3 regions of the Streptomyces sp. NPDC005402 genome follow, and region 1 is predicted to be linked to each of the others. Evidence: riboswitches for the same ligand, from Rfam matches in the RefSeq annotation. Region 1 holds a riboswitch; each other region holds the start of a gene.
What was found. A riboswitch is a leader RNA that binds a small molecule or an ion and turns the genes downstream of it on or off. The one in region 1 is predicted to bind thiamine pyrophosphate.
Positions count from the first base shown of each region.

Region 2: another riboswitch for thiamine pyrophosphate. It lies ahead of thiO (glycine oxidase ThiO); the one in region 1 lies ahead of thiC (phosphomethylpyrimidine synthase ThiC).
Region 3: another riboswitch for thiamine pyrophosphate. It lies ahead of ABZT02_RS29800 (thiamine ABC transporter substrate-binding protein); the one in region 1 lies ahead of thiC (phosphomethylpyrimidine synthase ThiC).

Region 1 covers NZ_JBEXFB010000014.1:91,601-93,859, reverse strand. Annotated here, with positions in the region: gene ABZT02_RS26380 (YibE/F family protein) at 1-996, opposite strand, end outside; TPP riboswitch at 1,068-1,257, shown strand; gene thiC (phosphomethylpyrimidine synthase ThiC) at 1,250-2,259, shown strand, end outside.
Region 2 covers NZ_JBEXFB010000004.1:357,993-360,251, forward strand. Annotated here, with positions in the region: gene thiO (glycine oxidase ThiO) at 1-1,096, opposite strand, end outside; TPP riboswitch at 1,094-1,206, opposite strand; gene ABZT02_RS10120 (hypothetical protein) at 1,259-1,630, shown strand; gene ABZT02_RS10125 (FAD-dependent oxidoreductase) at 1,663-2,259, shown strand, end outside.
Region 3 covers NZ_JBEXFB010000017.1:140,200-142,458, reverse strand. Annotated here, with positions in the region: gene rlmN (23S rRNA (adenine(2503)-C(2))-methyltransferase RlmN) at 35-1,141, shown strand; TPP riboswitch at 1,165-1,272, shown strand; gene ABZT02_RS29800 (thiamine ABC transporter substrate-binding protein) at 1,269-2,259, shown strand, end outside.

The sequences.
Region 1 (2,259 bases):
CAGGACAAAGAAGTTCAGCAGCAGGAAGCTGACGGCCAGCGCGACCAGTGCCATGACACCGCGCAGCCGCCCGACGACAACGACGACGAGCGCGAAGATCCCGGCGAGCAGGCCCATCGGGAACCTGCGGTTCACGTCGGTGACCGAGTACTGGAGGTCCCTGGGCGCGGAGGGCTCGTAGGCGACCACGACCTTCTCGCCCTCGTGCAACTGTCGCGACTGGTCAGGCTGGACGATCTCCGTGAAGGTGCGGCCCTTGTCGTCGCCGGTGTCGACCCGGATCGTCGCCTTCTTGCAGGTGCCGTTGGCCTGCTGCTCGGCGGACGAGCCCTCGGCGGTGGAGGTGTCCCCGGTCGGGGTCTCCCCCGAGGCGTTCACCGACTTGCAGCTGACGCTCACGACCTTGCTGACCGTGGCCTGCTGGGTCTGCCGGTCGAAGCCGACCCCGGTGCGTTCGTGCGCCGGGGCACCACCGGGCCACAGCACCCCGAGCCCCACCACCACAGCTACACCGAACGGGATGAGGATTGCCGCGATGACCTTGCGCAGGTGCTTGGAGACGGGAGTTGCCGGTCCATGGCTATGACTGTGCGAGTGACCGTGCCCACCGCCGGAGCCGGCCTCGCTCTCATGCCCGGGCCCGCTCCCATGCCCGTGCCCGTCACCGGAACCGTGCCCGTCACCGGGACCATGCCCGCGCCCATCGCCGCCATGGCCACCGCCACCGCCCAGACCGCCGCCACCGCCGCCTGAGGCACCGTGGCTCGCGCCTTGACCGCGGCCGTAGTCGGGACCGCCGCCGTGCCCGCCCCTGGGCTCGTGCTCATGCTCGTGCCAGCCGCCGGCCCCTCCGACCCCACCGGCCTCACCGCCCCCGAAGCCACCGTGGGAGCCACCGCGAGAGCCGCTGCCGGGGCCGTGCCCAGGGCCGCTTCCGGAGCCCGGTCGGCGCGGAGGCTCGGGAGGCGGGTACGGGGGCTGATGCGTCGTGGTCACCGCCCGATCATCGCAAGAACGACAGGGGCCCTCTGTTCACCGCGCCCGAATTGACGCTAGCGTGGAGCCACCTTTGTACACGCGGGAGCTCGGAGCACCGGGCTGAGAGGGCGCTGACCTCCGTCCCAGCGATGTTTCACGTGGAACGTCATCTCCAGCGAGTGACGTTCCCCACGAAACGTCGGCCGACGGAAACCGCTGCGTCGACCGCCGAACCTGTTACCGGGTAATGCCGGCGTAGGGAGTAGGTCTCATGACCATCAAGGACGCGCGCACGCCTGCCTCCGAGCAGAACGACCAGCTCGACACGGAGGCCGGGAAGTCCATCGGCTGGCACAAGGCGTACGTCGAGGGCTCGCGCCCCGATCTGCGGGTGCCGGTTCGTCAGGTGCACCTCACCAACGGGCAGTCGGTCACGCTGTACGACACCTCCGGCCCGTACACCGATCCGCTCACCGAGACGGACGTCCGCCGGGGCCTTGTGCCACTGCGGGAGAACTGGATCATCGCCCGCGGGGACACCGAGGAGTACGCGGGTCGTCCCGTGCGCCCCGAGGACGACGGGATCAAGCACACCTCACCGCGGGGTGGCCTCCGTAACCTCGACGCGGTCTTCCCCGGGCGGTCGCGCCAGCCGCGCCGGAGCCGTGACGGCAAGGCGGTCACGCAGCTCGCCTACGCCCGTCGCGGCGAGATCACACCGGAGATGGAGTACGTGGCCATCCGGGAGAACGTCACTCCCGAGGTCGTCCGTGAGGAGATCGCGGCGGGCCGCGCGGTGCTGCCGGCGAACGTCAACCACCCGGAGATCGAGCCGATGATCATCGGCAAGCGGTTCCTGGTGAAGGTCAACGCGAACATCGGCAACTCCGCGGTCACCTCCTCCATCGAGGAGGAGGTGGAGAAGATGACCTGGGCGACCCGGTGGGGCGCCGACACGGTCATGGACCTGTCCACCGGCCGCAACATCCACACCACCCGCGAGTGGGTGCTGCGCAACTCCCCCGTCCCGATCGGCACGGTGCCGCTCTACCAGGCGCTGGAGAAGGTCGACGGTCGCGCCGAGGAGCTGACCTGGGAGATCTACAAGGACACGGTCATCGAGCAGGCCGAGCAGGGCGTGGACTACATGACGGTTCACGCGGGCGTGCGCCTGCCGTACGTACCGCTGACGGCCAACCGCAAGACCGGCATCGTCTCGCGTGGCGGCTCGATCATGGCGGCGTGGTGCCTGGCGCACCACAAGGAGTCGTTCCTGTACGA
Region 2 (2,259 bases), on a different contig from region 1:
GCAGTTCACCGGTCGTCAGCGCGTGCGCCAGCGCGTCCCCGGTGACCGGCGTCAGCAGCACGCCGTTGCGGTAGTGACCGGTGGCCAGCAGGAGGCCGGGCAGGTCCGTCGGGCCGAGCAGTGGGGCGTTGTCCGGGGAGCCCGGGCGCAGGCCCGCGCGGGTCTCCGTCAGCGGCAGCTCGGTGATGCCGGGGACCAGTTCGTGCGCGTCCCGCAGCAGTTCGTACACCCCGCCCGCGGTCACCGTGGTGTCCCAGCCCAGCTCCTCGCTGGTCGCGCCGATCACCAGCTCGCCGCTCTCGCGCGGCACCAGGTAGACCTGGCTGCCGCGCACCACGGCCCGCACGGTACGGCTCAGGAAGGGCGCGAGGCGCGGCGGCACGGTCAGGCGCAGTACCTGGCCCTTCACGGGCCGTACGGGAGGCAGGAGGGCCTGCGGGACGCCTTCCAGGCGGCCGCTGAGGCTTCCGGCGGCGAGCACCACCTGGGCCGCGCCCAGTTCCTCGCCGTCCGTGGTGGTGAGGCCGACGGCCCGGTCCCGTACGACGCGAAGACGTCGGGCCCAGGTGCGGTGGAACTCCACGCCCGCCCGCTCGCACGCGGCCAGCAACGCGCGCGTGAGGCGGCGCGGATCGATCTGGTGGTCGCCGTCCACCCGCAGCCCGCCCCGCACCCCCGGCGCGAGCATCGGCTCCAGCCGACGGCACTCCCGGCCGGACAACCACTCCGACTCCAGCCCCGACTGCCGCTGGAGGGCGTGCAGTTCGCGAAGGTGGGCGCGGTCGTCGGCGTCCAGCGCGACGGCGAGCGTGCCGCACCGGCGGTAGCCCAGGTCCAGGCCGGTCAGCTCGGTGAGCTCGGCCGCGAACTCGGGATAGCGGTGGGCGGAGGCGAGGTTCAGGCCCAGCAGGGTCTGCTCGCCGTAGTGCAGTTCGGTGACCGCGGCCAGCATCCCGGCGGCCACCTGGGCGGCCCCGCCGCCGGGTTCGGGGTCCACGACCGCCGTGGTGAGACCGCGTTGCGCGGCCCGCCAGGCCGTGACCAGGCCGATGATGCCGCCCCCGACGACGAGGACGTCTGACGTACGTGAGGACATGGGCGTCCAGCCCCTCCCTTCGCCGGCATGACCCGGATCAGGTTCGTACGGTCGGAGGCCGCCCAGCCTCCCTCTCAGCCCGGTGCGTCCGGGCTCCCGCGAGTGCTCTACGTTGGCCACCCTAGCCCGTGCCCGCGCGCCTCTGTAAGGGAGCCTTCCGCCATGCCCCGCTCGCTCGACGGCCTCGTCCTCGCCCCGGTGGCCGATCAGGCCCCAGGTCAGGTGGGCACGCGGACCCGGTTCAGCTACCACGAGAACGACGGGCAGATCTGGGCCGAGTACGCGGGCGGTGACGTGGTACGCGGACATCTGGTCGGCACGCGCGCGGGGGACCGTCTCGACTTCCGGTACGTCCAGCTCAAGCACGACGGAACGACATCCTCCGGGCACTGCGTCTCGACCGTCGTGGAGCTTGCCGACGGCCGGGTGCGGCTGGAGGAGACGTGGCAGTGGGAGTCGCAGCCGGGCAGCGGAACGAGTGTGGTGGAACAGGTCGGCGAGGTTGTGCAGCAGGTCACGGCGCACGGCTCCTGACTGACTGATTGTCAGTTGACTATGGTGATCAAATGAGCGAGCAGACGCAGGCGCGGGCCCAGCGGCGGGTGGTCGTGGTCGGCGCGGGCATGGCCGGGGTACAGACGGCGGTCGCCCTGCGCGAACAGGGCTTCTCCGGAACCGTCACGATCATCGGCGCGGAGCCCCATCAGCCGTACGACCGTCCGCCGCTCTCCAAGGCCGTGCTGCTGGGCAAGGCCGAGGGCTCCGCCTTCGACGTGGACTTCGAGGCCCTCGGCATCGAACTGCTGCTGGGCCGCGAGGTGTTGGGCGTGCGCCCCGAAGCGCACGAACTGGACACCGAGGCCGGACCCTTCCCGTACGACGTCCTGGTCGTCGCCACCGGCGCCGAGCCGATCCGGCTGCCCGCCACGGAGGGCGTGCCCGGGGTGCATCTGCTGCGCACCCTGGACGACGCCGAGCGGCTGCGCCCCGTGCTCGCCCGGCAGCACGACATCGTGGTCGTCGGCGCCGGCTGGATCGGCGCCGAGTTCGCCACCGCCGCGCGCGAGGCGGGCTGCGCGGTGACGGTCGTGGAAGCCGCCGAGCGGCCCCTCGCGGGCGCGCTACCCGCCGAGGTGGCCGCGCCGATGACCTCCTGGTACGCC
Region 3 (2,259 bases), on a different contig from region 1:
GCCCCCCGAGTTGATCTGCGACACTGGAAGAGTTATGCCGAAGCCCGGAGAACTCACTTTCGTCGCCCCCCGCGGAGCCCAGAAGCCGCCGCGGCACCTCGCCGACCTCACGCCCGCCGAGCGCAAGGAGGTCGTGGCCGGGATCGGGGAGAAGCCGTTTCGCGCCAAGCAGCTCTCGCAGCATTACTTCGCGCGGTACGCGCACGACCCGGCGGAGTGGACGGACATCCCGGCCGGCGCGCGCGGGAAGCTCCAGGAGGCGTTGCTTCCCGAGCTCATGACCGTCGTACGGCATCTGTCGACCGACCAGGGGACCACGCGCAAGACGCTGTGGCGGCTGTTCGACGGGACGCTCGTGGAGTCGGTGCTGATGCGGTACCCGGACCGGGTGACCATGTGCATCAGCTCGCAGGCGGGCTGTGGAATGAACTGTCCCTTCTGTGCCACCGGGCAGGCGGGACTGGACCGCAATCTGTCCACCGCCGAGATCGTCCACCAGATCGTGGACGGGATGCGGGCGCTGCGGGACGGGGAGGTGCCGGGCGGGCCCGCGCGGCTCTCCAACATCGTCTTCATGGGCATGGGTGAGCCGCTCGCCAACTACAAGCGGGTCGTCGGCTCCATTCGCGCGCTCACCGATCCCGCCCCCGACGGACTCGGGCTCTCTCAGCGCGGCATCACCGTGTCGACCGTCGGGCTCGTGCCCGCCATTCACCGGTTCGCCGACGAGGGCTTCAAGTGCCGGCTCGCGATCTCCCTGCACGCCCCCGACGACGAGCTGCGCGACACCCTCGTCCCCGTGAACACACGGTGGAAGGTGCGCGAGGTGCTCGACGCCGGGTTCGAGTACGTCGAGAAGTCCGGGCGGCGGCTCAGCATCGAGTACGCGCTCATCCGGGACATCAATGACCAGGCGTGGCGCGGTGACCGGCTCGGGCGACTGCTCAGGGGCAAGCCCGTGCACGTCAACCTCATCCCGCTGAACCCAACCCCCGGGTCCAAGTGGACCGCCTCCCGGCCCGAGGACGAGAAGGCGTTCGTCGAGGCCATCGCCGCCCATGGCGTGCCGGTGACCGTCCGGGACACCCGTGGGCAGGAGATCGACGGGGCCTGTGGTCAGCTCGCGGCCACCGAGCGGTAGTCTGACGGACGTACGTACATCTTCATATCCGACAGGGGAGCGCCACAGCGCTGAGAGTGCGGCAATCGGGCCGCAGACCCTCTGAACCTCGCCCAGGTCATTCTGGGTAGGAAGTTCGGTCATCACCGTGAACAACAAGAAGTTCCTTGCTGCCGTCGTAGGCCTCGGCATGGTCACACTGTCCGCGTGCGGGTCGTCCTCCTCCTCCGCTTCCGAGGGAAACGGCTCCAAGACCGTCACCCTCGTCAGCCACGACTCGTGGGCCGTCTCCAAGAACGTCCTCGCTGACTTCGAGAAGAAGTCCGGCTACAAGGTCAAGGTCCTGGAGGACGGCGACGCCGGGCAGGCCGTCAACAAGGCCATCCTCACCAAGGACAACCCGCAGGGAGACGTCTTCTTCGGGGTCGACAACACCCTGCTGTCCCGCGCGCTCGACAACGGGCTCTTCCAGTCGTACGAGGCGAAGGGCGCCGACGGGATCAAGGCGGAGTACCGGGTCGACCAGGACAAGCACCGGGTCACTCCCATCGACACCGGCGACATCTGCGTCAACTACGACAAGGCCTGGTTCAGCGAACACAAGCTGGCCCCGCCGACGTCGTACGACGATCTGATCAAGCCCGCCTACAAGAACCTCCTCGTCACCGAGAACGCCGCCACCTCCTCGCCGGGTCTCGGGTTCCTGCTCGGGAGTGCCGCGAAGTACGGCGACGACAGCTGGCAGGACTACTGGAAGAAGCTCAAGGCCAACGGCCTCAAGGTCGTCGACGGCTGGGAGCAGGCCTACAACGAGGAGTTCTCCGGGTCGGCCGGAGGCAAGAAGGCCAAGGCCGACCGGCCGCTCGTCGTCTCGTACGCCTCCTCGCCGCCCGCCGAGGTGATCTACGCCGACCCGAAGCCGACGACCGCGCCCACCGGGGTCGCGCAGGGCACCTGCTTCCGGCAGATCGAGTACGCCGGACTGCTGAGCAACGCCAAGAACACCAAGGGGGGCAAGGCGTTCCTGGACTTCCTGCTCACCAAGGAGTTCCAGCAGGACATGCCGCTCAACATGTTCGTGTACCCGGTCGTCGAGGGCGCCCGGGTGCCGGCCGAGTTCACCCAGTACGGTCCGCAGG